2 regions of the Saccharopolyspora antiqui genome follow, and region 2 is predicted to be linked to the other one. Evidence: riboswitches for the same ligand, from Rfam matches in the RefSeq annotation. Region 2 holds a riboswitch; the other holds the start of a gene.
The links. A riboswitch is a leader RNA that binds a small molecule or an ion and turns the genes downstream of it on or off. The one in region 2 is predicted to bind glycine.
Positions count from the first base shown of each region.

Region 1: linked by a shared signal. The riboswitch ahead of gcvP (aminomethyl-transferring glycine dehydrogenase) and the one ahead of gcvT (glycine cleavage system aminomethyltransferase GcvT) in region 2 are both predicted to bind glycine.

Region 1 covers NZ_JBQQBO010000007.1:213,421-227,866, reverse strand. The annotation lists gene ACTWQN_RS14595 (propionyl-CoA synthetase) at 1-421, opposite strand, end outside; gene ACTWQN_RS14590 (hypothetical protein) at 749-1,003, shown strand; gene clsA (cardiolipin synthase ClsA) at 1,321-1,917, shown strand; gene gcvH (glycine cleavage system protein GcvH) at 2,038-2,424, shown strand; gene garA (glycogen accumulation regulator GarA) at 2,543-3,010, shown strand; gene ACTWQN_RS14570 (bifunctional nuclease family protein) at 3,400-3,876, shown strand; gene ACTWQN_RS14565 (MerR family transcriptional regulator) at 4,136-4,708, shown strand; glycine riboswitch at 4,786-4,887, shown strand; glycine riboswitch at 4,888-5,004, shown strand; gene gcvP (aminomethyl-transferring glycine dehydrogenase) at 5,135-8,029, shown strand; gene ACTWQN_RS14555 (HesB/YadR/YfhF-family protein) at 8,185-8,454, shown strand; gene ACTWQN_RS14550 (energy-coupling factor ABC transporter permease) at 8,632-9,315, shown strand; gene ACTWQN_RS14545 (PDGLE domain-containing protein) at 9,312-9,653, shown strand; gene cbiQ (cobalt ECF transporter T component CbiQ) at 9,656-10,423, shown strand; gene ACTWQN_RS14535 (energy-coupling factor ABC transporter ATP-binding protein) at 10,411-11,190, shown strand; gene ACTWQN_RS14530 (TIGR03086 family metal-binding protein) at 11,643-12,227, opposite strand; gene ACTWQN_RS14525 (Bcr/CflA family multidrug efflux MFS transporter) at 12,365-13,600, shown strand; gene ACTWQN_RS14520 (ArsR/SmtB family transcription factor) at 13,601-14,446, opposite strand, start outside.
Region 2 covers NZ_JBQQBO010000025.1:28,050-42,495, forward strand. The annotation lists gene ACTWQN_RS30310 (sulfite exporter TauE/SafE family protein) at 1-723, shown strand, start outside; gene ACTWQN_RS30315 (NAD-dependent epimerase/dehydratase family protein) at 1,258-2,427, opposite strand; gene ACTWQN_RS30320 (GtrA family protein) at 2,662-3,132, shown strand; gene ACTWQN_RS30325 (glycosyltransferase family 2 protein) at 3,101-5,389, opposite strand; gene ACTWQN_RS30330 (NAD-dependent epimerase/dehydratase family protein) at 5,386-6,285, opposite strand; gene ACTWQN_RS30335 (SRPBCC family protein) at 6,409-6,846, opposite strand; gene ACTWQN_RS30340 (phosphoenolpyruvate hydrolase family protein) at 6,889-7,719, opposite strand; gene ACTWQN_RS30345 (Tm-1-like ATP-binding domain-containing protein) at 7,716-8,912, opposite strand; gene ACTWQN_RS30350 (hypothetical protein) at 9,002-9,568, opposite strand; gene ACTWQN_RS30355 (hypothetical protein) at 9,771-9,926, opposite strand; gene ACTWQN_RS30360 (acyl-CoA dehydrogenase family protein) at 10,177-11,346, opposite strand; gene ACTWQN_RS30365 (TetR/AcrR family transcriptional regulator) at 11,450-12,175, shown strand; glycine riboswitch at 12,331-12,425, shown strand; glycine riboswitch at 12,426-12,524, shown strand; gene gcvT (glycine cleavage system aminomethyltransferase GcvT) at 12,658-13,761, shown strand; gene glyA (serine hydroxymethyltransferase) at 13,861-14,446, shown strand, end outside.

The sequences.
Region 1 (14,446 bases), on a different contig from region 2:
AGACCACCGAATGCACCGCGCCGATGCGCGCGCAGGCCAACATCGCCACGACCGCCTCGGGGATCATCGGCAGGTAGATCACCACGCGATCGCCCGGCGCGGCGCCCTGCGCCCGCAACGCCCCGGCGAACAGCGCGACCCGCTCCAGCAGTTCCCGGTAGGTCCAGCGCCGCACCGCGCCGGTCATCGCCGAGTCCCAGATCAACGCGGGCTGCTCGCCGCGACCGTCCCGAACATGCCGGTCCAGCGCGTTGAAACAGGTGTTGAGCACACCGTCGGGGAACCACCGGAAGAATGGATCCGCGGTGTCGTCCAGGGCCCGCGACGGCGCCTGCTCCCATTCGATCGCGGCCGCCGCGTCGAGCCAGAAGCCCTCCCGGTCCGCCAAACTCCGCCGGTAGGCCTCGGCGTACTCGCCCATGGCCACACACCTCCCGCACACACCGATGTTGCCTGGTGTCCTACCGCAAATCCCCGGCCACGCCAAGATCGCCTCCGGCGGCGCGCGAAACACGTTTGTCACAGCCGAAACACCGTTGATCGGACGAACGGTAGTTGATCTTCGGCAGCACTGAGCGCCGGGCCGATATCCGCTCGCAGTTCGGCGACGCAACGTGTCCATTTGGCGCTGCGGGGCCAAGTCGCCGCGACAGAGCGTGCTCGACCGCACACAATCGATCCGGAGTCGAAGATCGGGCTAACACCAGGAGGCATTGTGCCGACAACGAAATCGGAGGTGCTACGAACGATGAGCACGGAACCGGCCCTGCCGCCCAAGGCATCCGCCGCCCAGGTCTCTGCCGACGAGGTCGATCCGAGCGGAGCCAGGTCGACCACCGAGTTGCCCACCACGCCGTGCAGCGTGGTGTGGAGCGGCGGCCATTCGTACGTGCTCGAAGGTGTCACCGGGGCTCGCTGGGCGGGTGTGGACGATCGCGGCCGGGCCCGGTTCCTCACCGACGCCGACCTCCGACGGCGCGGCTGGAGCCATACGCGGGCCTGACCCCGATCCGCGACTGCGCGGCTCCCACCCACGCGAAGCCAGCCCGATCGACCGGCTCCGTGGGAGCCCAGCCGCCAAGTGTGTTGTGCCAGGAATGTGAGACCCTGATCCAGTAGGGACGCACCGGGTGTGCGCCCGAAGCGGGGTAGCAACGCACAACCATTCAGGGGAGGCTCGTGGTGCAGGACGCTGAGCGCACCACGGACAACACCACGAGCGGGGACCGCGACGTGAACCCCGGCCCCGCGGGCGAGGACCCCGTGCAGCGTCCCGAACCGCCGGGCCCGGACCGGGCCCCGGATCCCGGCCTCGCCCGGATCCGGGAGGCCGCCGCCGGCGTGTGGGCCGATCCATGGTGGACACTGCCGAACCTGCTCAGCGTGATCCGGCTGGCCGGTGTGCCGGTGTTCCTCTGGCTGCTGCTCGGCCCGCGAGCCGACCTGCTCGCCCTGCTGGTGCTCGTGGTCAGCGGCATCACCGACTGGCTCGACGGCAAGCTCGCCCGCTGGCTCAACCAGTACAGCCGCATCGGCGAACTGCTCGACCCGGCCGCCGACCGCCTCTACATAGTCGCGACGCTGGTGGCCTTCGTGCTGCGCGACGTGGTGCCCTGGTGGGTCGCCGCCGCGCTGGTGATCCGCGACGTGGTGCTGACCCTGTGCCTGCCGGTGCTGCGCTGGCACGGCTACGAACCGCCCGACGTGCACTACCTCGGCAAGGCCGCCACCTTCTGCCTGATGTACGCGTTCCCGCTGTTGTTGCTGGTGCAGGAGGACTTCCCGCTGTCCGACATCGTGCGCCCGATCGCATACGCGTTCACCTGCTGGGGCGGGGCGCTCTACCTGTGGGCGGGCATCCTCTACCTCGGGCAGGTCGTCGCGGCGGTGCGCCAGGCCAGGTCCAAATCGATCTAGTCGACATCCCGGGGTCGCCTTGCGGCCCGGCCAGCACGGCAAATACGCTCGCCGAACCGATCACGCGCACCATCGCGGCCGGTGATCCACTGCACCAGCGGACCAGGGAGGCGGGACCACGTGGCGGCCCCGGACGAGATCAAGTACACCGAAGAGCACGAGTGGGTTCAGCGCACTGCGGAGGACACGGTGCGCATCGGGATCACCGACTACGCGCAGCAGCAGTTGGGTGACGTGGTGTTCGTGCAGCTCCCCGAGCTCGGTCAGCAGGTCGCCGCGGGTGACGCGCTGGGCGAGGTGGAGTCGACCAAGAGCGTCTCCGACATCTACGCCCCGGTCACCGGTGAGGTGGTGGCCCGCAACGAGCAGTTGGCGGACGAGCCCGAGCTGGTCAATTCGGCGCCGCTGGGCGACGGCTGGATGGTCGAGCTCAAGCTCGCCGACCCGGCCCAACTGACCGGGCTGCTCGACGCCGCGGGCTACCAGAAGCTGATCGACCAGGCATGATCGTCTTCGTGTCGGTGGCCGCGGAGAAGATGTCGGGAGTCGCGCGTTCCGTGCCTGTCGCAGCACGGTACGTTGGGCACATACTTGGCACGATCTATCCGCGTAGAGGAGAGCTCAGGTGAGCCAAAACAGCGGCTTCGGCGATGTTCCGCCGGAGCAGTCACCGGAGACCACCTCGGTCTTCAGGCCCTTCCTCTCGGAGCCGGAAAGCACCGAGAGTGCGCCCCCGGAGCCTGCCGCCGCATCCGGGGTCGATGCGCTGCCCGCCGGGTCCGCCCTGCTGGTGGTCAAGCGTGGCCCGAACGCGGGTTCGCGATTTCTGCTGGACCGGGAGACCACCAGCGCGGGACGTCACCCGGACAGCGACATCTTCCTCGACGACGTCACGGTTTCCCGTCGGCACGCCGAGTTCCGGCGCGAGGGCAACGACTTCGTGGTCGTCGACGTCGGCAGCCTCAACGGCACCTACGTCAACCGGGAGCCGGTGGACACCTCGGTGCTGGCCAACGGCGATGAGGTGCAGATCGGGAAGTTCCGGCTGGTGTTCCTGACCGGCCCGATCGACGGGGGACCGGGCGGCCGCTGAGGCCCCGGCATTCGACTTTGCGACCCGCCAGCGGGGCGGCGCCGAGGTGGCGTCGCCCCGCTGGCGCGTCCCGGGTCCGCGGGCCGGGCGCGCGATGTCCGCGCGCTGGGAATTTCCCGGCGTCGCAACCGGTTTCTACGTCAATGCGGCTTTTTGCACCGGTCCGATGGGCCGGTGGGCGGTGTATCGTGCTGGGTAATGCTCGATGAAGAGCTCAGCCAGCGGTTTCGGGCCAGATGCACCGGCAGGAAGGCCGCGAGAATCGGTGGTCGACCAGACCGCCAAAGGGATGGGCGTGTCCGCCGTATCGCGGGTAGCGTCGGAGGCGTCGGTGCGCGATCCTCGACGGGGATGTCACGCTTCGGCGCGCTGGAGGAGGCGATGTGACGATGAGCAGCGAGATGCGCGTCGTCGGCGTGCGAGTGGAACTACCAGCAAACCAGCCGATTCTGCTGTTGCGCGAGGCGCACGGCGAGCGTTACCTGCCGATCTGGATCGGCTCGGTCGAGGCGACGGCCATCGCCCTTGAGCAGCAGGGTGTGCGGCCGCAAAGACCACTTACCCACGACCTGCTGAAGGACGTCATCGGTGCCCTCGGGCGCGACCTGGAACAGGTGCGGATCACCGACCTGCAGGACGGCACCTTCTTCGCCGAGCTGGTGTTCGACGGGGATGTGCGGGTTTCGGCACGGCCGAGCGACTCGGTGGCGCTGGCGCTGCGCATCGGGGTGCCGATCCACGCCGACGAATCGGTGTTGGACGAGGCGGGGCTGATCATCCCGGACGAGCAAGAGGACGAGGTCGAGAAGTTCCGCGAGTTCCTGGACTCGGTATCGCCGGAGGACTTCCGCGGCGCGGACACCTGACCCCGCCGATCGGCCCGACGACAGCATCCCGGCCCCTGCCCGCGCACCGCGGGCAGGGGCCGGGTCGTCCGGGCGCGTCGCGTTGACCTCCCCGCGGGGCAGGCATACCGTCGAGATACGCGAATTGCCCCGGTGTGATTCAGCCGGTGATTCGGCCGATGCGTTCGACCGGTGGGCGGTGTTCGCGGCCCTGGACCGGGATGGTTCGGGTGCTGGTGATCGTCGTCGTCGGCTTCGTGCCGGACGAGGGGAGGCAGGCGTGGTCGAGGAAGCGTCCAACCGGGATGCTGCCGCTGAGCAGGGCGAACTGTTCCCCGACGCCTCACTGCCGGACGAACTGGTCGGCTACCGGGGCCCGGCGGCCTGCCAGATCGCCGGTATCACCTACCGCCAGTTGGACTACTGGGCGCGCACCAAGCTGGTCGGACCGTCCATCCGCGGTGCCGCCGGTTCTGGCTCGCAGCGGTTGTACTCGTTCAAGGACATCCTGGTGCTCAAGGTGGTCAAGCGACTGCTGGACACCGGGGTGTCGCTGCACAACATCCGGGTCGCGGTGGAGCACCTGCGCAACCGAGGCGTGCAGGACCTGGCGCGGCTGACGCTGTTCAGCGACGGGACGACGGTCTACGAGTGCACCTCTGCCGAGGAGGTGGTCGACCTGTTGCAGGGTGGCCAAGGGGTGTTCGGCATCGCCGTCAGCGGTGCGATGCGCGAGATCAGCGGCACGATCCACGAGTTCCCGGCCGAACGGGCCGACGGTGGCGAGCTGGCGGAGTCGGTGGACGACGAGTTGTCCCGGCGGCGGCGCGACCGGCAGGCCGAGACCGGCTGAATCGGGCGAACCATGTGCGGCTGGTGACATCGGCGGTCCGCTGCGGCCGCCTGATCCGGTAGGCTGCGGCACATCGCCGACCCCGTGCGGGAGAGTCCGGTCCGGCTTCGGTCGTGGCTGGCGCCGAAGGAGCAACTCTCCCCGACAACCTCTCAGGCCACCTGGACCGCACGGGCGAGATGCCTCTGGAAAGAGAGCGCACCGCAGCCGTGGTGCACTCCGCCGACGGTGCAAGCCCGGTGCTCCGGGTGAAGCTCTCAGGCGTCCGCTGCGCGGACAGTGACAGAGGGGGAGAGCAGCGCAGTTCCAGCTGGGTCTTGCGGGACATCCGCGCCCGGTCGGTCACCTGAGCAGCAAGGCGATCGTCGCTCACGTGGCCTGCACTGCCTGCCGCCCTTTGTCCGCCGTGATGATTGAGGTTTGGCGATGACCGACGTGACCCACGACCGCATCCCACTGGCCGCGCTGGAGCACGGCACGCCGTTCGCCGATCGGCACGTCGGACCGATGCCCGCCGAGTTGGCGCACATGCTCGACGTGATCGGGGTCGGTTCGCTGGAGGAGCTGGGGCAGCGCGCCGTGCCGGAGGCGATCCGGGAAGGCGACCTGGAGCTGGCGCTGCCCGAACCGGCCACCGAAGCCGACGCGCTGGCCGAGCTGCGCGACCTGGCGCACCACTGCCACCCGCACACCGAGATGATCGGGCTGGGCTACTACGCCACCATCACCCCGCCGGTGATCCTGCGCAACGTGCTGGAAAGCCCCGCCTGGTACACCGCGTACACCCCGTACCAGCCGGAGATCTCGCAGGGGCGCCTCGAAGCGCTGCTGAACTTCCAGACCATGGTCGCCGACCTGGCCGGGGCGCCGGTGGCCAACGCCTCGATGCTCGACGAGTCGACCGCGGCGGCCGAGGGCATGACGCTGGTGCGCCGCGCGGGCCGGTCGAAGTCGCCGCGGTTCGTGGTGGACGCCGATACGCTGCCGCAGACCATCGCGGTGATCGAGACCCGCGCGCGGCCGCTGGGCATCGAGGTCGTCGTGGCGGACCTGTCCGAGGGGGCGCGGGCGCTGCCGGAGGGCGAGTTCTTCGGCGTGCTGCTGGCCTATCCGGGCGCCGCTGGCGCGGTGCGCGACCACGAGGAGATCATCGCCGAAGTGCACCGGCGCGGCGCGAAGGTCGTCGTGGCGGCCGATCTGCTGGCGCTGACGCTGCTGCGCTCGCCCGGCGAGATCGGCGCCGACGTGGTGATCGGGAGCACCCAGCGCTTCGGGGTGCCGATGGGCTTCGGCGGTCCGCACGCCGGATTCATGGCCGTGGCCAAGGGACTTGAGCGGCAGCTGCCGGGCCGACTGGTCGGGGTGAGCGTCGACGCCGACGGCGACCAGGCCTACCGGCTGGCGCTGCAAACCCGCGAACAGCACATCCGCCGCGAGAAGGCCACCAGCAACATCTGCACCGCGCAGGTGCTGCTGGCGGTCGTGGCGTCGATGTACGCCGTGTACCACGGACCGGCCGGGCTGCGTTCGATCGCGACCCGCGCGCACCGGATGGCGGCCGTGCTCGCCGAGCAGCTGCGCCGCAGCGGGATCGAGGTGCTGCACCGGGAGTTCTTCGACACGATCGTCACGAAGGTGCCGGGCAGGGCGGACGAGATCGTCGCGGCGGCCCGGCAGCGCGGCGTCAACCTCCGCCGGGTGGACGTCGACCACGTCGGCATCAGCTGCGACGAGACCACCACGCGGGCCCATCTGGCGACCGTGTGGCAGGCGTTCGGCATCGCGGATGTGGACGTCGACGAACTGGACACCGAGACCCCGGACGCGCTGCCGACAGCACTGCGGCGCACCTCGGAGTACCTGACCCACCCGGTGTTCCACACCCATCGCTCCGAGACCTCGCTGCTGCGCTACCTGCGGCAACTGTCCGATAAGGACATTGCGCTGGACCGCAGCATGATCCCGTTGGGCTCCTGCACCATGAAGCTCAACGCGACGGCCGAGATGGAGCCGATCACCTGGCCGGAATTCGGTTCGCTGCACCCGTTCGCGCCCGCCCAGGACGCCGCCGGGTTGCTGTCGATCGTCAAGGACCTGGAGAACTGGCTGGCCGAGATCACCGGTTACGACGCGGTGAGCCTGCAGCCCAACGCCGGCAGCCAGGGCGAGTTCGCGGGTCTGCTGGCGATCCGCGCCTACCACCACAGCCGTGGTGCCGCCGACCGGAACGTCTGCCTGATCCCGGCGAGCGCGCACGGCACCAACGCCGCGAGCGCGGTGATGGCCGGGATGCGGGTGATCGTGGTGCGCTGCGACGACGAGGGCAACATCGAGATGGCGCACCTGCGCGAACTGGTCGCCGAGCACGCCGACGACCTCGCCGCGATCATGATCACCTACCCGTCGACGCACGGCGTCTACGAGGACACCGTGCGCGAGGTGTGCGGGTTGGTGCACGACGCCGGCGGTCAGGTCTACGTGGACGGCGCGAACCTCAACGCGCTGATCGGCCTGGCCCGGATGGGCAAGTTCGGTGCCGACGTCTCACACCTGAACCTGCACAAGACCTTCTGCATCCCGCACGGCGGCGGTGGCCCCGGGGTCGGCCCGATCGGGGTGCGCGAGCACCTGGCGCCGTTCCTGCCGAACCACCCGATGCAGCCCGCCGCGGGTCCGACGACCGGGGTCGGCCCGATCAGCGCGGCCCCGTGGGGCAGCGCCTCGATCCTGCCGATCTCCTGGGCCTACGTGCGGATGATGGGTGCCGACGGCCTGCGCCGCGCGACCCTGACCGCGGTGGCCGCCGCCAACTACGTGGCCCGCCGGCTGGGCAGCTACTTCCCGGTGCTCTACACCGGCGAGGGCGGCTTCGTGGCGCACGAGTGCATCCTCGATCTGCGGCCGATCAGCAGGACCAGCGGCATCACCGTCGACGACGTCGCCAAGCGGCTGGCCGACTACGGCATCCACGCGCCGACGATGTCGTTCCCGGTGGCCGGCACGCTGATGGTCGAGCCGACGGAGAGCGAGAACCTGGCAGAGCTGGACCGCTTCTGCGAGGCGATGATCGCCATCCGGGCGGAGATCGACAAGGTCGTCGCCGGGCAGTGGCCCGCCGACGACAACCCGCTGGTGCACGCCCCGCACACGGCTGCCTCGCTGGCCAAGGAGTGGAACCACGCCTACTCGCGGGCGGAAGCGGCCTACCCGCTGGGCACCGATGTGGTGAAGGTGTGGCCGCCGGTGCGCCGCATCGACGGCGCCCACGGCGACCGCAACCTGGTCTGCTCCTGCCCGCCGCTGACCGCCTACCAGGGCTGATCTCCCCGCAGCACCCCCGGTCGCGGTGGCGGCCGGGGGCGCTGCGGCTACTGGGGCGGGTGCGACACGCCGAACCGGGTTCGGTTTGCGCATCCGGAGGCCCGGATGACACGGTGTCCCCTTCATCTGACCGGCTCCGAGAGGAGTGGAGCATCATGCTCACCATCAGCGAGAGTGCCGCCGAGGTCATCAAGCTCGTCCTCGTCGGCGGCGACTCTCCGGAAGGTTCCGGGCTGCGCATCGCGCCGGCCGGAGAGGGCCTGCAGGCGTCGATCGTCGAACAGCCGCAGGACGGCGATGAGGTGATCGAGGAATCCGGGGTTCGGGTGTTCCTCGAACCGCAGGTCGCGACGTCGCTCGGCGACAAGGTGCTGGACGCCGAGCGCGATTCCAACGGAGAGCTGGCGCTCGCCGTTCGCGACTGACCCCACGACTCGACCGTCGGCCCGGGTGTTTTGCCCGGGTCGACCTTTTTTCTGCCGAGAATTGCGATCAAGAACTCTTGCCAGCTACTGGTGATAACGCCAAATCGGCAACTACCCTCAATGCGCAGCTGTTCGGGCTAGGAGAGGGACCGCGTCGTGCCGACTACCACGCTCGCCATGCACATGAGTGATGGCCTGCTGAACGCGCCGACGGCGGTGCTGTTCGCGGCCGTGGCGATCGCTGGGCTGGCGGTCGCGCTGGCCAAGGCGCGGGCCGATCTCGACGACCGGACCGCGCCGATGGCCGGTCTGGTCGCCGCGTTCGTCTTCGCCGCCCAGATGATCAACTTCCCGGTGTTGCCCGGTGTCAGCGGGCACCTGCTCGGCGGCGCGTTGGCGGCGCTGCTGGCCGGGCCGTGGGTCGGCGCGCTGTGCGTGGCGATCGTCCTGGTGGTGCAGGCGCTGCTGTTCGCCGACGGCGGGTTGACCATGCTCGGCGCGAACATCACCAACATGGCGCTGATCGGCACCGCCGTCGGATACCTCGTCGCGCTCGCGTTGCGGAAGTTCGCGCTGCGCAGCCGGGGCATGTTGCTGGTGGTGGCTTTCGTCGCGGCCTGGGTGAACACCGTCGCCGCGTCCTTCGGCTTCGTCCTCGAATACGCCCTCGGCGGTGCCGCCGGTTATGGCACCGGGACAGCCGCGCTCGCGGTGGTGGGGGTGCACTGCCTGATCGGCCTCGGCGAGGGCGCGATCACGGCCGCGACGGTGGGTGCGGTCGCCGCCGCCCGACCGGATCTGATCCACCTGTTGCGCACCGGATGGCGCAGCGCCTCGACGACGGAGGAGACCGCGCGATGACCGCGCCGCGTTGGCGTTTTCTGTTGGTTTTCGGCCTGGTCGTGCTGGCCATCGCGGGCGGGGTGGCCTACTTGGCGGACTCCGATCCGGACGGCTTGGACGCGGTCACCCAGCGCGGCTGCACCGTGGTCGAGACCCAGCAGGGCGAGCAGTTGGACGGTCGCTGCATCGCGCAGCACGCCGAGGAGCACGCCTTTTCCGGCGGTCCGCTGGCCGACTACACCGTCGGCGGTGACGACCGCTGGACCGGGGTGGCCGGAGTCATCGGCGCCGTGGTCACCCTCGCCGCGGCGGGTGGCCTGTTCTGGGGTTTGCGCCGCAGAACCGGGGGAAACTAGCCGTGGGCGCAGGTCACGCCAGCGCGTTGCACCTGCCCGGCGATTCGGCGCTGCACCGCCTGCCGCCCGAGGTCAAGATCGTGGCCGCCTTCCTGGTGGTGCTGTGCGTGGTCGCCACACCCCGCGAGGTGTTCTGGGCCTTCGGCGGATATGCCCTGTTGCTGCTCGGTCTTGCGCTGGTAGCGCGGATCCCGGCCCGCTGGCTGGCCAGCCGCCTGCTCATCGAGGTGCCGTTCGTGGTGCTGGCCGTGGTGCTGCCGTTCACCGCAGGCGGTGCGACCACCGAGGTGGCCGGGTTGGCGTTGTCCACCGAGGGTTTGTTGGCGGGCTGGAACATCCTCGTCAAGGGCACCTTTGGCCTGGCCACGTCGCTGCTGCTGGCCGCCACGACCGCGCCCCGGGAGATCGTGGTCGGCCTGCAACGGCTGCGCACGCCCCGGTTGTTGATCACGATCAGCACGTTGATGCTGCGCTACGCCGAGGTGATCGTGGCCGAGGCGCAGCGGATGCGGATCGCGCGCATCTGCCGCGGTCACGATCCGCGATTCCTGTGGCAGGTCGGTGCGACGGCACGCGGGGTGGGGAGTCTGTTCATCCGCTCCTACGAGCGCGGCGAACGGGTCCACCTGGCGATGGTGTCGCGGGGTTGGAGCGGAGCGATGCCGGAGCTGGGGGAGTCGCACCGAACATCGTCGGCGGCGTGGTGGCTGGGCATGGCGCCACCGGCGGTCGCCGCTGTCGTCCTGGGAGCTGCCTTGTGGACCGCCTGAGCGAATCGCTGTCCGAGCGCGCCGCCGTGCCGGAGTCCGTCCCGGCACTTGTGGTGTCTGGGCTGGCCTTCCACTACCCGGACGGCCACCGCGCGCTGCGGGGGGTGGATCTGCGCGTCGAGCGCGGCGAACGGGTCGCCGTGCTGGGACCCAACGGGGCGGGCAAGACCACCATGACTTTGCACCTAAACGGTGTGCTGCGAGCGGAATCGGGCCGGATCGAGGTCGGCGGCCTGCCGGTGGACTCGCGGAACCTGAAGGAAGTTCGCCGTCGAGTCGGCTTGGTGTTCCAGGATCCGGACGACCAGTTGTTCATGCCGACGGCGCGGGAGGACGTCGCGTTCGGCCCGGCGAATTTCGGCGTGCGCGGTGCGGAGCTGGAGGAACGGGTCTCCTCGGCGCTCGACGCGGTGGGCATGGCCGAGCACGCGCACCGCTCGCCGCTGCACCTCTCCGGTGGCCAGCGCAAACGCGTCGCGCTGGCCACGGTGCTGGCCTGCCGGCCGGAGCTGCTGGTGTTGGACGAGCCGTCGTCGAACCTCGAACCGGTGGCCCGGCGCGAACTGGCCGAGGTCCTGTTGGCCTGGGGCGGCACCATGCTCATGGTCACCCACGACCTGCCGTACGCGTTGCAGCTGTGCCCGCGCAGCGTGCTGATCGACAACGGCGCGGTGGTCGCCGACGGACCGACCGCCGAGATCCTCGCCGACGGCGAACTGCTGGCCGCCCACCGCCTCGAACTCCCTTACGGCTTCCGGATCCCCTGACCTGCTCCGCACCACCTGGACCGCGCGGCGCGATGGCAGGCGATCATGGCCGGATTCCTGCGGATGTTGGCCAACGCGCCACTCGTATCCGGCCGCAGGGCGCCCCACGATGGACGACATGCCGGAGTGAGGAGTCGGTGATGACCGTGGTGTGGATTTGGTTGTCGGTGGAGGCCGTCGCGGCGTTCGCATTGGCGGTCGTTGCGGTCCGCTGGGTGCGACGCGATCTTCGCGAGAAGCCCACCGATTGCCGTTAGCCTTTGTATGTCCTGTGTGGACAGTTTGAAAGATATCCCTTTGGTGTCAGGGTAAAACACTCAACGGACCAGCGCCGCCCCAGGTGTCGGAACAGCCGCCGTGGGAGAAGTCCGCTGAAGTTCCAGCGGCGCTGCGTGCTGGAGCTGGGCCGTGCGCACTTTCCGGTGCTGTGGCGCCGGAAAGTGCACACGAGGTCACGCCGCCTGCCAGGCGGGATTCCGGCCGGAAAGACCGATCAGCTGGTCCAGCGCCGGGGCGTCGGCGGGCACCTCGACGGCCGGGCCGAACAGCCCGCCGCCATCGGAGCCGTCCGACGCTGCCTGCGACACGAATTCCAGGCTCGCGGCCGTCGCTGCCGGATCGCACCGGAACGGCTGGCCTGTGGCCTTCGCGATGTCCCAGCCGTGCACCACGATCTCGTTCATCGCCACCCTGCCCGCCACCGGCCCGGGCAGCTCGACGCCACCGGCCTGCGTCATGCCTTCCCAGGCCGCGGGCTCCCGCCACGCCTCCGCGAGCGCGGCCAACCGCTCGGGGATCCGGGTGCGCCAGTCGGCGGGCAGCCGGGTGGCATCGCCGGATGGCCCTGCCCCGGTCAGTGGGAAGTCCTTCGCGGCCGCGGCGGTGAAAGCCAGGGTCAGGCCGTTGACGTGGTCCAACAGGTCGCCCAATGTGTACTCGGCGCACGGCGTCGGCGCCGTGAGCTGGTCGTCGGAGATGTGCTCCAGCAGGCCCGCGAGTTGGCGGGTGGCGGGTTCGAGGTCTGGCAGTGCGGTCATCGAGAGCTCCCTGGGAGTGGATCGCTTCCACCGGAATAGACCACCGCCGTGGTCGAGATTCATCGGTCACTCGTCCGGGACCGGCGCACGTCGTGGAGTTACGGTTCCCAACGGTTTCAGATGATCGGGAGTGGGCGATGGCGGACCAACCGCGCAGGGCGAAGTACGTGCTGATCCTCGGCTCGTTGTCCGCGTTCGGGCCGCTGTCGATCGACATGTACCTGCCCGCTTTCCCGACGATCGCGGCGGAGCTGCATTCCGGGCCGTCGCAGGTCCAGCTGTCGCTGACGGCCTGCACGATCGGGCTCGCGCTCGGCCAGCTGGTCGCCGGTCCGCTGTCGGACACCTTCGGTCGGCGTCGTCCGCTGCTGGTCGGCCTGGTGGTGTTCACCCTCGGGTCGCTGCTGTGCGCGTTCGCTCCGTCGGCGTACGCGCTGGTCGGGATGCGGCTGGTGCAGGGCCTCGGCGGGGCCGCTGGCATCGTCATCGCCCGTGCCGTGGTGCGCGACCTGTACTCGGGCATCGCGCTGGCCCGGTTCTTCTCGCTGCTCATGCTGGTCAACGGGCTGGCGCCGATCCTCGCCCCGCTGGTCGGCGGGCAGATGCTCCGGGTGACGTCGTGGCGAGGGGTTTTCGCGGTGCTCGGCGCGATCGGTGTGGTGCTGCTGGTGACGACGGCGCTCGGGGTGCGGGAAACGCTGCCCGAGCAGTCGCGGCGGCCCGGCAGCCTGGCCAACACGCTGCGGATCTTCGGTGGCCTGCTCGGCGATCGGGCCTTCCTCGGCTACTCGTTGTCGGCGGCGTTGGCGTTCGCCGCGATGTTCGCCTACATCTCCGGTTCGTCGTTCGTGCTCCAGGACGTCTTCGACATGTCGCCACAGCTGTTCAGCGTGGTGTTCGGGGTGAATTCGCTGGGCATCATGCTCGTCGGGCAGCTCAACGGCCGCCTGGTCGGCCGCGTCGACCCGCGTCGGCTGCTGTCCATCGGCCTCGGCATCAACGCGGTCGGCGGTGTCGCGGTGGCCGTCTCAGCCGTGACCGGAGTCGGGCTGGTCGGCCTGCTGCCCGCGCTGTTCCTGGTGGCATCGAGCATCGGCATGGTGTTCCCGAACGCCACCGCTTTGGCGCTGTCCGGGCGCCCGGAGACCGCCGGAAGCGCCTCGGCGCTGCTGGGCGTCATGCAGTTCATGGCCGGTGGCCTGGCCGCCCCGCTGGTAGGTGTGGCGGGTACGGGCACCGCGCTGCCGATGGGGCTGGTGATGGGCGCCCTCTCGCTGTCCGCAGTCGTGGTGTTCGTCCTGCTGGCCCGCCGCGCCCGGCCCAGCGCAGCGGCGGCCGACGAGCACGCGGTACCGAACACCTACCGGCGGTGATCAGTCGCACTGGGCGAGCAACGCCTCGGCCAGTGCGGTTCGGCCGTAGAGCACGTAGCGCCCAACTCTGCGCACCGAGACCAGTCCGGCGTCGCGGAGGGCGGTCAGGTGTTGCGAGGCGTTCCCGGCGGACATCCGGGTCCGGCGGGACAGCTCGGTGGTTGACCTGGGCGAGGACAGCTCGGTCAGCAGCAGCGCCCGGGATTTCCCGATGACCGCGGCCAGCGCGTCGGGGGCGGTGCGCCGCTCAGGCGTCCAGAGCGCGGCGACACCGCGCGACGGGTAGCGCAGCGCCGCGGGCCACAGCGGATCGAACTTGGAGAACACCGTGGGCCAGAGGAAGGTCGACGGCACCAGCACGAGACCGCGACCGTCGAGCACCTGGGTTCCGGAGAGGTACCGGTGCGTCACCTGCAGGCCGTCGTCGCGCCACCGGACCATCGGGCTGAGCTCGTTGAACAGCCGGGTGGTGCCACCCTCGACCAGCAGTGCGCCGCGGTAGCGAGCGTCCTGCTCCAGCAGGTCGAGCATCGACGGCCACCAAGGTTCGACGGCCAGTTTCCAGTAGTGCTCGATCGCCCGGGCCAGCCGGTGCAGTTCCCGCCCCGGGTCGGCGTGCAACCGGCGAACCGGATCGGATGCGGGCCGACCGGCGTTCTCGATCATCGCCCGCACTGAATCCGGTGGCACCGCCCGGAGGTCTTCGAGTTCCGCGGCCAGGGTCGGCCGCTGCGTGGACGGCGTGGGGGCGAGGAAACCGGGCAGGTACTTGGTCGGGGTCGGCACCAGGTCGAACAGCAGCGAGAGGTCGGTGGTGCTGCGCCGCAACCGCTGATCGACCTCGGC
Region 2 (14,446 bases):
TCCCACTGGAAGTTCGGCAACGTGGACTGGAAGATGGTGCTCGTCCTCGGCGTGCCGGGTGCCGTCGGCGCGTTCTTCGGCGCCACCGTGCTGAGCAATCTCTCCACCGAGGCCGCCGAGCCGTGGATGTCGGCCATCCTGCTCGCCCTCGGGATCTACGTGCTGCTGCGGTTCGCCATCCGCCCGCTGCGCCGCCGCCAGCTCACCGGCGTCAGCCCGAAGCTGCTCGCCCCGCTGGGCCTGGTCGCCGGGTTCGTGGACGCCACCGGTGGCGGCGGCTGGGGCCCGGTGGCCACCCCGACGCTGCTGAGCACCGGCAAGGTCGAGCCGCGCAAGGTCGTCGGATCGGTGGACACCAGCGAGTTCCTCATCGCCGCCGCGGCGAGCCTGGGCTTCCTGACCTCGCTGTCGCACCAGCAGCTGTCCTGGCTCACGGTGGGTGCGTTGCTGCTGGGTGGTGTGGTCGCCGCGCCGCTGGCCGCCTACCTGGTGCGCATCGTGCCGATGCGGCTGATCGGGGTCGGTGCCGGTGGACTGATCGTGCTGACCAACGCCCGGACGCTGATCAACAACTTCGACCTGCCCGCCCCGTCGCCGACCGTGATCTACGTGGCGATCATCGTCGCGTGGCTGGCCGCGCTGGGCTACACGATCCGCGTGGTCCTCTCGGAGCGCCGCGAGCTGGCAGAGGTGGAAGAGGCCGCCGCACCGACCCGGAGTTGAACGCCTGGGGCTGAGCACCGCGCGCGAGGAAGAGCTCCGAACGCCGTCTCGCTGCCGGATCCCGAGGTCACGGACGAGGGGAATATTTACCCACGTGCCGTATCGCCGAGATCAACCGAACGAGTTACTGTTCGGTAGACCGTGTGGAAGCCCCCCGACACACGGTAGGCGCCCCGGGAGGCGGAGTTCACGCTCCGCGCCCGGGGCACCGCTCCCCGTACCACGGTCGATCGATGCGACCGCAGCGTTCGAAACCAAGTGTGCCCGGCCCTGTTGGTATATTCCAGCCGCCACGCGGCCCAGTCGTGGACACAGTTGCAGCACGCCCCGGCATCACCGACGTGATACCCGGCCGGTAGGAGTCCACGCGGATCGGGAACGCCGGGCGTTATTTCAGCATCCGGCGAGCGGCGAAGCCGCCACCACCAAGCACGGTGATCCTCCGCGGATACGCGAACGTCGTCCCGGCGAACGGTCCCGGACATGATGTCGGGAATCCCGCAGCCAGGACGACGCCCGATGTGCCAAGTTCGCTCAGCGGTCCGCGCGCAGTGGGCTCGCGGCGTGCCGCCAGTTGACGGTCGGCCGCATCGCGGCGACGTCGACCCGGTCCTGGTACTTGTCCGCCACCCGGAACAGCGACTCGATGAGCGTGTTCGACAGCAGGTGCGGCTGCAGACCCAGGTCGATCAGACCGGTGTGCTTGACGTTGTAGTAGTGCTCGCCCTGCTCGACCCGCGGGTTGTCCAGGTACTCGATCTCCACCGGGCCGTCGTAGCTGTTGGACACGATCTTGGCGATCTCGCCCACCGAGTACTTCTCGGTCATCTGGTTGAACACCCGGAACTCACCCCGGTCGGCCGGGTTCTCCGCGGCCAGCCGAATGCACTCGACGGTGTCCCGGATGTCGATCAGGCCGCGGGTCTGGCCGCCGGTGCCGTACACCGTCAACGGGTGGCCGAGCACCGCCTGGATGACGAAGCGGTTGAGCACCGTGCCGAAGATCGCGTCGTAGTCGAACCGGGTCGCCAACCGCTCGTCGCGCACGGTCTGCGGCGTTTCCTGCCCGTAGACGACGCCCTGGTTGAGGTCGGTGGCGCGCAGCCCCCAGATCCGGCAGGCGAACTCGATGTTGTGGCTGTCGTGCACCTTGCTCAGGTGGTAGAACGAGCCGGGCTTCTTCGGGTACAGCATCCGGTCGGTCCGGCCGTTGTGGGTGACTTCCAGCCAGCCTTCCTCGATGTCGATGTTCGGCGTCCCGTACTCGCCCATCGTGCCCAGCTTGACCAGGTGGATCTCCGGGTCCACCTGCTGGATCGCGAACAGCACGTTGAGGTTGCCGATCACGTTGTTCTGCTGGGTGTACACCGCGTGCTTGCGGTCGATCATCGAGTACGGCGCGGCCCGCTGCTCGGCGAAGTGCACGATCGCATCGGGCCGGAAGTCGGCGATCATCTCGACCGTGAAATCGCCGTCGACCAGATCGCCGTAGTAGCACTTGATGGACTTGCCCGAGACCTCCCGCCAGGCGTCGAGGCGGACCTGCATGGGCTCGATCGGAACGAGGCTGTCCACTCCCATCTCGTGGTCGTAGCCCCGGCGGGCGTAGTTGTCGGCAACCGCGACCTCGTGGCCGCAATCGGACAAGTGCAGAGCGGTCGGCCAACCGAGGTAGCCGTCCCCCCCGAGGACGAGGATTCGCACGCCTTCACTCCCCTATTCGAACTTCGGCGCCGTCGCGTACGCCGCGCGGCAAGGACAACAGGGCGCACCGCCTGCGACGGCGTCACCCGTTGGATACAACACGGGGCATGGTCTCATCTCTTGACCATGTCACGAAGCGCTCCCCATTTCGTTGCTCCTGACTGGGAATTAGCTGGGAATCCGGACTGGGTATGGTTCGACCGGAGCAACCCGAACGGCTGGAACGGAGACGGCATGGTGCAGCGAACTGCGGAAAGCACCGGTGCTGGCCGCGGCCGATATTGGCGGTTGCTCAGCCGATTCGCGGCCGCATCGGTGGTCGCCACCGCAATAAGCCAACTCGTTTTTTTGTTGTCTTACTCACTCGGTGCCTCGGCGGTGTTGGCCACCGTGTTGGCCTGGTTGGCCGGTGCGATCCCGAACTTCGTGCTCAACCGGCGAACCTGGGGCGGCGGTGGCCGGGCCGCGCTGCGCGGCGAGGCCCTGCGCTACGGCGTGATCTCGGTGGGCACCGCGCTGCTGGCCGCGCTGGCCACGCACCACGCCGAAACCCTGGCGCACGCGCTGTTCCCGGACGCCCGGACCGGACAGGTAGCCGTCGTCTGGGGCTCGTTCGTCGGCACCTACGCGGTGATGTTCGTGGTCAAGTTCTTCCTGATCGACCGGCTGGTGTTCACCGCTCGCCCACCGCAGCGGGCTCGTTGATCGGCTCGCACTGCGGCGCGCTCACCCGGCGTTCCCGCCACCAGGTGCCGAGCACGACCCGCGAGTAGCGGTAGCCGTACAGCAGGTTGTTGCCCTTCTTGCTCACCCCGGCGGTGCGCGCCAGCATCCGCATCGGCTGCTCCTGCACCCGGTAGCCGTGGCTGAGCACGCCGACCAGCAGCTCGGAGGACTGGTACTGCGGCTGTTCCAGGGTCACCGAGTTCGGCACCTCGGCCCGCATGCCGCGGAACCCGAAGGAGGTGTCGGTGATGCGCTGCCCGGTCAGCGCGCTGACCAGCCAGGCGAACACGTAGGTGCCGATGCGGCGGATCAGCGCCGGTCGCTCGTTGCTGCCGAGCCGCCGGGATCCGGTCACGAAGTCCGCCCGGCCGTCGATCAGCGGCCGCAGCAGCTTGGGGAGTTCGGCGATGTCGTACTGGCCGTCCGCGTCGGTGGTGACGATGTAGCGCGCCCCGCGTTCGGCCGCCAGGCGGTAGCCCAACCGCAGCGCGGCGCCCTGCCCCCGGTTGGTGGGTGCGACGCAGGTCTGCGCGCCGTGCTTCAGCGCGATCTCGGCGGTGCGGTCGGTCGCTCCGTCGACCACCACCAGCGTGTCGACGTCCAGATCGCAGCTGCGAGCGGGAATGCCGTCGAGCACGTCACCGAGCGACTCCTCCTCGTTGTAGGCGGCGATCAGCACGACCACGGGAGCGAACCGCTGGTCGCCGTAGCGGGCGGAGTAGTCGTCCAATGCGGCCCGGTCCACCTCTGCTGGGCAGGTCGTGGGCATCTCACTCTCCTTCGGGGGTGTTGGTCGCGAGTGACCGCGGTCGTTGCCACGACCACTAACGACGCTGCGTCGGCTGGTCAGCGCGGTCGCGCCCAAGGCGCCGGCCAGCGGTATCAGCACCAGACCGGGCAACTGGTAGCGCCAAGAGAATTCCATCGCCGCGGCGGTGGCCAGCACGGTGGTCGCCATACCGGCGCACAGCAGGCTGGCCGCGCGCAGCCCGGAGCCCCAGGCCCGGCCGACACCGAGCACGGCCAACGCGGCGATCGCGAGCGCACCGCCGAGCACGATGCCCGGGGTGTAGCCGCCGCCGAGCTGGTAGGCGCGCAGGAATCCGGCCAGCTGCGGGTCGACCGACAAGGTGCCGTTGTCGTAGAGCTCACTCCACTCCACGACGTACCAGTCGTCGGCGTACATCGGGTAGGTCTGCTGGAACTGCCAGCGGTCCAGCGGCACGTCGCCGGTGGTTTGGGTGCGGGTTGGGGCGAAGCCCTTGAAGAAGTCCTCGACCACTCCGCCGACCACGTCCAGCGGTTGGTGCAGCAGCACCTTGCGGGTCAACGAGCTCTGCGCGGCGGCGACGTCCATGTCCTCCGGCAGGAACTTCGCGACGTTCTCCGGCACGTTCCAGAAGTGGATGTAGAAGTCGATGCCGTTGCGGGCCCGCTGGTCGAGCGGTTCGGCCGGGCAGACCCGCCGTTCCTGCGACGTCAGGTCGAGCTGCTCGCAGTGCGCGACGACCGCGGCGCGGCCGTAGAGGGCACCGCCGCCGGATCCGCCCACGCCGAACGAACCGGTCCACGCCAGGTGGTACAGCGAATAACCGAACACGCCCGCGGCGAACCCGCCGACCAGCGCGGCGCTGGCGATCAGGCGCCGCCGCCAGCCGTCCTTGGGCCGCCAACCGGTGGCCAGCAGCACGAACACCGCGGCCGGAACCACCAGCGTGAGTCCGACGACGCGCACCGTCACCGCCGCGGCCAGCACGATCCCGGCCACCGCGGCGAGTTTCGGACCCGGCGCGCCCCACCAGGTCAGCACGTAGATCACGGCCAGCAGCAGCACCTGGAACAGCAGGTCCGACATGATGTTCTGCTCGATCTGCAGCTGGTAGGCGTCCAGCAGCACCGGCGCCGCGGCCACCGCCGCGAGCCACGGCCGGACGCGGAATCGCCGCAGCAGCACGTAGATCCCGACGCCGAGGCCGAGACCGAGCAGGTGCTGCACCACCACCACGAACGTCAGGCTGCCGACGGCGAGCAGCGGCCACAGGAACACCTCGTAGCCGACCGGGTTGATGCCACCCGGGAAGAACGCGCCGACGTCGTCGAGGTAGCGGAACGAGTCGATGTAGAGCAGTGCGGGCCGGTACGCCAGCTGCACGACGATCCGCAGCGCCAGCCCGGCGAGCACGAACAGCGCCAGCAGCCAGTGCCGACGGAGGATGCGCGTGAGCGCGGCGCTCATCGCCGCTCGCGGCGGAAGTCCGCCCAGACGGTGCGCAATCCATCGGTGAGCTCGACGTTCGGGGTGTAGCCGAGTTCGCGCGCCGCCTTGGCAACGTCCACGATCACCGCGGGCATCTCGCCGTTCTTGGCGGGCACGTGGGTGACGGGCACTTCTTCGCCGGTGGCCGCGCGGACCGCGTCGATGAGCTCAAGCACCGAAATCGAGTGCCCGGAGCCGATGACCGCGGTGCCGGTGTACTGCTTGTCCCATGCCGCCAGCATGCCCTGCACGACGTCGTCGACGTGCACGAAGTCGCGGCGCTGCGCGCCGTCGCCGTAGACCTGGACGCCGCTGCCGGCCAGCGCCGCACGCATCAGCCGGGGGATGAAGCTGTCCTTGTGCCCCATGCCGGGGCCGTAGATGTTGGTGAACCGCAGCGCGCAGGTGGCCATGCCGTACGCCCCGGCGTAGCCGGAGAGCAGCATCTCGCACGCCGCCTTGGTGGCGCCGTAGGGCGTCAGCGGACGCAGCGGCTGCGCTTCGGAGATCGTGCCGTGACCAATGTCACCGGTCACCGCGTTGGTGGAGGCCAGCATGAACTGGCCGACCTCGCGGCGGCGGGCGAGCTCCAGCAGTTCCTGGGTGACCGCCACGTTGTTGGCGTAGGTCTCGTCCGGCTGGTCCACCGAACGCAGCACCGAGGTGATCGCGGCCAGGTGGATGATCCCGGCGCCACCCGCCGCAACCGCGGCCTCCCGCACCGCGGCGTCCCGCAGGTCGCCTTCCAGGTAGGTCACCAGGTCGCTGCGCAGCTCGGCGGGCGGGGCCTGCAGGTCGACGATGGTGACCGGGGTTCGGCGCGCCAGGAAGGCGCGCACCACTGCCCTGCCCACGAAGCCGGAACCACCGGTCACGACAACACGATCGGCCTGGGCAGTGTCTGCTGCGGGAGGAATTACGCTGCTTGGCACGCGCCAGACTCTAACCGCCGCCGCAGGCCCTCCGGTCCACACCTGTCCCGAACCGCGACACCCGCGTTATCGACCGAGATGTTCCCTAAGTCCGTTCAGACCGGTTCGATACACCCCTTGGGCGAAGGTCTGGTCCATCCGCTGCTCGTCCGCGGCGTCGGCGTCGAAATTCGCGAACCACTCGACGAAGCTGTGCCCGGTGTCGGTGATCGGCGCGACGCGGATGGTGGCGCGGTAGCTGCGCACCGGGAAGGGGCTCGTCACGAACTCGTAGGTGTAGCTGCGGTCGACGTCGTCCAGCGCGATCAGCCGCTCCCGGACCGCTGCGCCATCGCCCAGGGTCAGGTGCCGGACGCAGCCCACCGCGTCCGCCGGGCCGCCGCCCTCGATCTCGCTCGCTCGGATGCCCGGATGCCAGACCACCAGACCGTTGAAGTCGCGCACCGCCTGCCACACCTGCTCGGCCGACGCCTCGATCACCGCGCTCGCATAGGACTTCGCCACCGCTTCCTCCTCTTCTCCACCAAACGATTCCAACGGGAGGCCTCAGAACCGGAGGTTCGTGAAGGCCTTCGTCTGCTCGGTCAGCGCTTGCTCGGTGGGCAGTCGCTCCATGCTGCTCGCGCCGTAGAAACCGTGGCAGCGCTTGGTGCGCGACAGCACGTACGCGGCGTCTTCGGGCATCGAGATCGGCCCGCCGTGGCAGAGCACCAGCACGTCGTCGCGCACCTCGCTGGCAGCCTGCGCCCATTCGTCGATCAGCGCCACGCAGTCGTCCAGCGATTTGGCGGTCTCGGCGCCGATGGCACCGCCGGTGGTCAATCCGAGGTGGCACACGATGATGTCCGCACCGGCCTCGGTCATCGCCCGAGCATCGGTGCTGGAGAACACGTACGGCGTGGTGAGCAGGTCGGCGTCGCGCGCGGCGGCGACGAGTTCGACCTCCAAGCCGTAACCCATGCCGGTTTCCTCCAGGTTCGCCCGGAAGGTGCCGTCGATGAGCCCGACGGTCGGGAAGTTCTGGATCCCGGCGAACCCGAGGTCGCGCAGCTCGGCCAGGAAGCGATCCCGCAGCATGAACGGGTCGGTGCCGTTCACCCCGGCCAGCACCGGGGTGCGCCGCACCACCGGCAGCACCTCGCGGGCCATCTCCACCACGATGTCGTTGGCGTTGCCGTAAGCCAGCAGTCCGGCCAGCGAACCCCGCCCCGCCATCCGGTAGCGGCCGGAGTTGTAGATGACGATCAGGTCGATGCCGCCGGATTCCTCGCACTTGGCGGAGAGCCCTGTGCCCGCGCCGCCGCCGACGATCGGTTCGCCGCGCTCGACCTTGGCGCGCAACCCGCGCAGCACTTCGGCGCGCTCGAATCGACTCATCGTGCCTCCTGACGAGCAACATCGCGGAACGCCGCGATCAGCGCGGCGGCGAACTCCGGATCGTTGACGTTGTGCGGTACTCGCTGGACCTGCCGGTCGGCGGTCTGCTTCAACTGGCCCTCCAGGGTGTCGAAGAGCACCGCATCCGCCTCGGGATCGTAGAAGGGCTGACCCGGTGCGTCCAACATGGACACTCCGCCGGTCGGGAGCAGCAACCGCACCGGCCCTCGACAGGCGTTGAGCTTGGCGGCGATGAACTCGGCGATCAGCCGACATTCGGCAGCGGTCGTGCGCATCAGCGTGACCTGCGGATTGTGCACGTACAGGTGGCGATCCCGGTACTGCGGCGGAACCGTTTCCAGCGCACCGAAGTTCACCATGTCCAGGGCGCCGCACGAGCCGACGTAGGGCACCTCGGTCCGCGCGATGGCGTCCAGGCGCTGCTGCCCCGCGCTCATCACACCACCGGCGATCAGGTCGCAGACCTCCGTGGTGGTGATGTCCAAAACCGCGCGGACCAAGCCGTCGTCGACGAGCTTTTCCATGGCACGACCGCCGGTTCCGGTCGCGTGGAACACCAGCGGGTCGTAATCGGCGGCCAGTTGTTCGGCCACCGCGGTCACGCACGGCGTGGTGACGCCGAACATCGACAGCGCCACGGCCGGTTTGTCCTCGGCGGGCGGCACCGGACGGGTCGCGGCGCCGAGCAGTGCGTGCGCGGCGTTTCCCAGCACCTGGCGGGAAATCCGGTTCAACCCGGCGACATCGGTGACCGACGGGAACATCGCGATGTCGGTCGCGTCCACATAGGGCGAAACGTCCCCGGAGGCCACGGTGGACACCATCACCTTGGGCACGCCGACCGGTAATGCGCGCATCGCGGGCGTGATCAGCGCGGTGCCGCCCGATCCGCCGAGCCCGATGATCCCGTCGACGTCCCGATCGGACAGGAACCGCTCGAACGCGGTGGCCATCGCGACGACGGCGGAGCCGCGATCGCCGGTGAACACCGCGGCGGCGCCGTCCGGGTGGTGCGCGGCGACCGCGGCGGCCGACACATCGGCATCGGAGGTCCCACCGCTGGTGGACAGGTCCACGGTGACCACCGGATGCCCGCGGGCGACGAGCCCGGCGACGTAGTGCAGCTCCGCGCCTTTGGTGTCGAATGTTCCGACAACGTACGCGCTGCCCATCGCGACCTCCGCTGCTCGGCATCGAAGCAACCCCGCGAGACTCTACTGTTGATCTCGCCGCAGCACAGCCCGTTGCCCAGGCGATTTCGTCAGCGGCGCCGCTGCTTGGGGACGTGGCCGAGCCGACGGGAGTGCGCGTGGGTCGCCTGCACCCACTGCGCAACCGCCGGGCGCGTGATCAGGACCATCAGCGTGATCACGACGGCCGCGAGCACGATCCACACCAGCAACGTGGCGAAGTCCGCGCCGTCCTCGCCCAGCCCGCGCACCGAGCGGAACGCACCGAACGCGACGACCGCCATCGTGGTCCAACCGGCCAACGCCATTCGCGCGGCACTGGGAAACCTCGGGTGCAGCAGCCCCACCACGCCGAGGGCGTGCATCGCACCGACCCCACCGACGATGAGCGTGAGCAGCACCACGACGATCTCACCGCCACCGCTGGCCCCGCTCAACCCGACGACCAGGGTGTAGACGGCGACCCCGAGGATGATCAGCGCGACGAGCCCGCCGAGGACGGCGGCCGCGAGCACCACCCCTGGCCGCGGCGGAGCTTGCGGCCCGTACTGGGGCTGCTGGGGTTGGGGTGGTGGCACCGGACCACCCGGCCCGTGACCCTGCGGATACCTGTTCCCCTGCCAAGGCGGTTGGGACATGGCCACACTCCTGCTCAAGTGCTCGGGTGCTCAAGTGCTCGGGCGCCGCTGATCCACCGCAGATCCTAACGAATCAGGCCACCCGAGAAGACCAGATCGGCCAAGGAGAAGCACGTTGCCTCGGCGGGACAACGATTCCCGACAACGGGTCCGCACGACGAACGACCCCCGGCGCGGTGCCGGGGGTCGTTGTCGGCTCGGGTCAGTGGCTCTTGCCGCCCTTGCCGAAGAACTTGTTCTTGACCTGGTCGATCTTCTCCTTGTTCTTCGGGTCGGAGGCGTACTTCTTGGCCTGGTCGATCACCTTGCGCCCCTGCGGGCTGCTGGCGAACTCGGTGACCTTCTTGAACAGCGACATCTTTGCTCCTGGCGGGTCGGACTCGTGGGCGGTTCGGAGTACCGGCTCCTCCCAGGCTACCGACAAAACGGGCGCGCTTCAGCCGAGCGCCGACCACCGAGTCGGACGAAATCAACCGGGCACCGGCATCGGCGTCCAAGACACCTGTCCCAGACGTTCGTGCTGCGTGCCGGTTCGTGGCGATTTCGCGCGAAAATCGCCACGCTCCAGGCCAAGTACCACGCTCCAGGCCGGAGGCAGGCGCCGAGGTTCAGCCGAGCACGCCGCTGATCGAGGCGTGGCCCTTCAGCAGGTTGCGGGCCACCGTGCGGCGCTGGATCTCGTCGGTGCCTTCGAAGATGCGCAGCAGTCGCAGGTCGCGGTACCAGCGCTCGACCGGCAGTTCCTTCGTGTAGCCCATGCCACCGTGCATCTGCAGCACCCGGTCCACGATCTCGCCCGCGCGGGTGGCCCCGAACAGCTTGGCGATCGACTGCGCGTGCCGCGAGTCCAGACCCTGGTCGACCTGCCAGGCCGCCTGCAGCACCAGCCAGCGCAGCGCCTCGATCTCCACCGCGGAGTCGGCGATCATCCACTGGATGGCCTGGCGCTCGGCGATCGGCTTGCCGAAGGTCTCGCGGGTCTTGGCGTAGTCCATTCCCATCTCGACCAGCCGTTCGCAGGCCCCGAGCGCGTGCGCGGGCAGCAGGTAGCGGCCGCGGCCGATCCACTGCATGGCCAGCGCGAAGCCCTTGCCGACCTCGCCGAGCACGTTGCTCGCGGGCACCCGAACGTTGTCGAACACCAGCGCGGCGGGTTGGCGCTCCAACGGGCCCATGATGTCGATCGGCTCGGACTTCCAGCCCATGTCCCGGTCGGCGAGGAAGCAGGTGACCCCGCCGTTGGCCCGATCGGTGACGGCGAAGACCATCGCGAAGTCGGCGTCGATGCCGCCGGTGATGAACGTCTTCTCACCGTTGATCACCCACTCGTCGCCGTCTTGGACGGCGGTGGTGCGCAGGTTCCTGGCATCCGATCCGGCACCCGGCTCGGTGATCGCGAAGCACGACTTGCGGGTGCCCTCGATGGTCGGCAGCAGGTAGCGCTGCTTCTGCTCCTCGTTGGCGTAGTACAGGATGTTGTCGGCGTAGCCGCCGAACCGGAACGGCACGAAGGTGCGGCCGAGCTCGATCTCGATCAGCGCGGTCAGCACCGCCGACAGGCCCATCCCGCCGTACTCCTCGGGCGTCTGCACGCCCCAGAACCCGGACTGCTTCGCCTTGTCCTGCAGTTCGCGCAGCTCGTCCCTGGTCAGGCCGCGTTGCCCGGCCCGCTCGCGACGCAGCACCTCGGGTTCCAGCGGCACCAGCTCGCGCTGGACGAAGTTGCGCACCCAGTCGCGGATGTCGCGTTCGGTGTCGGACAGCGAGAAGTCGACCATCGCCGGATTCCTTTCAGTGCAGCCGCATAACTAACGACGTTAGTTTTATGGCAGCCTAAGACCGTCCCGGCGAGCGCCGCAAGGGACCCGACGAGGAGAGAACGTGCCCAGACCAGCCACTCCCCGGCTGTCGCCGGAGCGCATCCAGCGGATCGGGCTGGAGATCATCGACACTGACGGCCTCGACGCGCTGTCCATGCGCCGCCTGGCCGAGCGACTCGGCGTGCGCGCCGCATCGCTCTACAACCACGTGTCGACCAAGGAAGACCTGCTGCACGAGATCGCCGACGGCGTGATGGCCGCGGTGGACGTCTCCGGCTTCGACGCGGACTGGACGACCGGCCTGCGCACCTGGGCCCGCTCCTACCGGGCGGCCCTGATCTCGCACCCGAACCTGGTCCCGTTCCTGGCCTACGGCCCGGCCCGCCGGGAGATCGCGCTGCGCGCCGCGGACGCGGTGCACGGCGGCCTGACCAGCGCGGGCTGGCCGCAGCGCTACGCCACGATGATCGGTGCCTCGACGAAGTACCTGGTGGTCGGCTCCGCGATGGGCTCGTTCAGCGGCGGCTTCCCAGACGACGCGGCGGTCTACGACGACCGCTTCCCACACCTCAACCGAGCCCACCTGCTCCGCGAACACGCGGCGGAAATAGACGCGGACAGCTTCGAACTAGCCCTATCCGCCCTGATAGACGGCCTGCAGAAGCAGTACCGCGAACTGAGCGACGAGCGGATGCGCCGCGAGCCCCAGGCGTCGCTGGAAGACCCGGCCGATGTCGCAGAACTGAACGCAGCCCGCGACGACATGGGATCCGGCGACGCCTGGTGACGCGAACGGACAACTCACTCAGTCCACTTCGGGTAACCCCTTTCGGAGGAGACACAAGTCGCGGTCAAGCCAGTCCGAGATCACTCACTCGTCCGGTTGACTTGGGTCGTGTTCGGTTCGTAGCGTCCTGGGCGCACAACCGAATACCGCGCCGATGACGTCGTGCGGGAGAGACTCCGCCCGCGAGGTGGAGCGCCGAAGGAGCAACACTCCCCAGCAAACTCTCAGGCACCGGCACCGCACGACACCAGGCGAACACGGAGAAAAGCAGAAGCGCAGGCTTCTCGCCCACGGTGCAAGCCACCCCTGGGGGTGGCGAAACTCTCAGGCCAATGACTCCGGGGAGACCCGCCCGACCAGCGCAAGCCCGTGCAGGTCCCAAGCCCGTGCAGGTCGGAGTCGAGGTGCCCCCGATAAGGTTGGGCGCAGTGAGCTGACCGGCCCTCGACTGCCGACCGGTGCCCACCAGGAGGAGTCTCACCATGTCGTCGCCTCGGCGAACGCCCCTGCACCACGTGCACGAAGCCCTCGGTGCGACCTTCACCGAATTCGCGGGCTGGCAGATGCCGGTGCGCTACTCCGGCGACATCGCCGAGCACAACGCGGTCCGGGGCAGCGCCGGACTGTTCGACCTGACCCACATGGGTGAGATTCGCATCAGCGGGCCGCAGGCCGCCGAAGCGCTGGACCACGCGCTGGTCGGGGCCGCGTCGGCGATCAAGCCCGGCCGCGCCCGCTACACGATGATCTGCAACGACTCCGGTGGCGTGCTCGACGACCTGATCGTCTACCGGCTCGACGAGCAGGAGTTCCTGGTGGTGGCCAACGCCGCCAACGCGGCCCTGGTGTCCGCCGAGTTGGCCGACCGGGTCGGCGGGTTCGACGCCGAGCACCGGGACGTCTCCGACGACTACGCGCTGATCGCCGTGCAGGGCCCCAACGCCGTCGCGATCCTCGCGCCGTTGACCGACACCGACCTCGACGAGGTCAAGTACTACGCGGGCTACCGCAGCCAGGTGGCGGGCCAGGACGTGCTGCTGGCGCGCACCGGCTACACCGGCGAGGACGGCTTCGAGCTGTTCACCGCGCCCGGCGACGCCGAAGCGGTCTGGCAGGCGCTGACCGAGTCCGGCGCGCGGCACGGCCTGCTGCCGACCGGGCTGTCCTGCCGCGACACGCTGCGCCTGGAAGCGGGCATGCCGCTGTACGGCAACGAGCTGTCCGCCGACCTCACGCCCTACCACGCCAACCTCGGCCGGGTGGTCAAGCTCGACAAGCCCGGCGACTTCGTCGGCAAGGCCGCGCTGGCCGCCACCGCCGAGAAGCCCACCGAGCGCACCCTGGTCGGGCTGAGCACCGAGCAGCGCCGCGCGCCCCGGCACGGCTACCGCGTGCTGGCCGCCGACGGCGCCGAGGTCGGCGTCGTCACCAGCGGCGCCCCGTCCCCGACCCTGGGCCACCCGATCGGGATGGCCTACGTGGATCGCGACCACAGCGAACCCGGCACCCAGTTGCAGGTCGACATCCGCGGTAGGAACGTCGCGGTGCAGGTCGTCGAGCTGCCGTTCTACCGCCGCGAAGCCTGACGAGATCGAACATCTGGAGGACACTTGCGAGACATTCGTCATCCCCTCGCACGGGTCCGACCGGGTGCGGGTGTCCCGCAATACACAGGAGGCAACATCATGTCGACACCGGACCTGTTCAACGACCAGCTGGCCGCGGTGGATCCGGAGGTGGCGGTGGCGGTGGGCGCTGAGTTGCACCGCCAGCAGTCCACGCTGGAGATGATCGCGTCGGAGAACTTCGCCCCGCAGGCGGTGTTGGAGGCGCAGGGTTCGGTGCTGACCAACAAGTACGCCGAGGGCTATCCGGGCCGCCGCTACTACGGCGGCTGCGAGCACGTCGACGTCATCGAGCAGCTGGCCATCGACCGGGTCAAGGAGCTCTTCGGGGCCGCGTTCGCCAACGTGCAGCCGCATTCCGGCGCGCAGGCCAACGCGGCGGCGATGTTCGCGCTGCTCAAGCCGGGCGACACCATCATGGGCCTGGACCTGGCCCACGGCGGGCACCTCACCCACGGGATGCGGATCAACTTCTCCGGCAAGCTCTACAACGTGGTGCCGTACCACGTCAGCGCCGAGGACCACCGCGTCGACATGGACGAAGTCGCCCAGCTGGCCCGCGAGCACCAGCCCCAACTGATCATCGCCGGATGGTCGGCCTACCCGCGCCAGCTGGACTTCAAGCGGTTCCGGGAGATCGCCGACG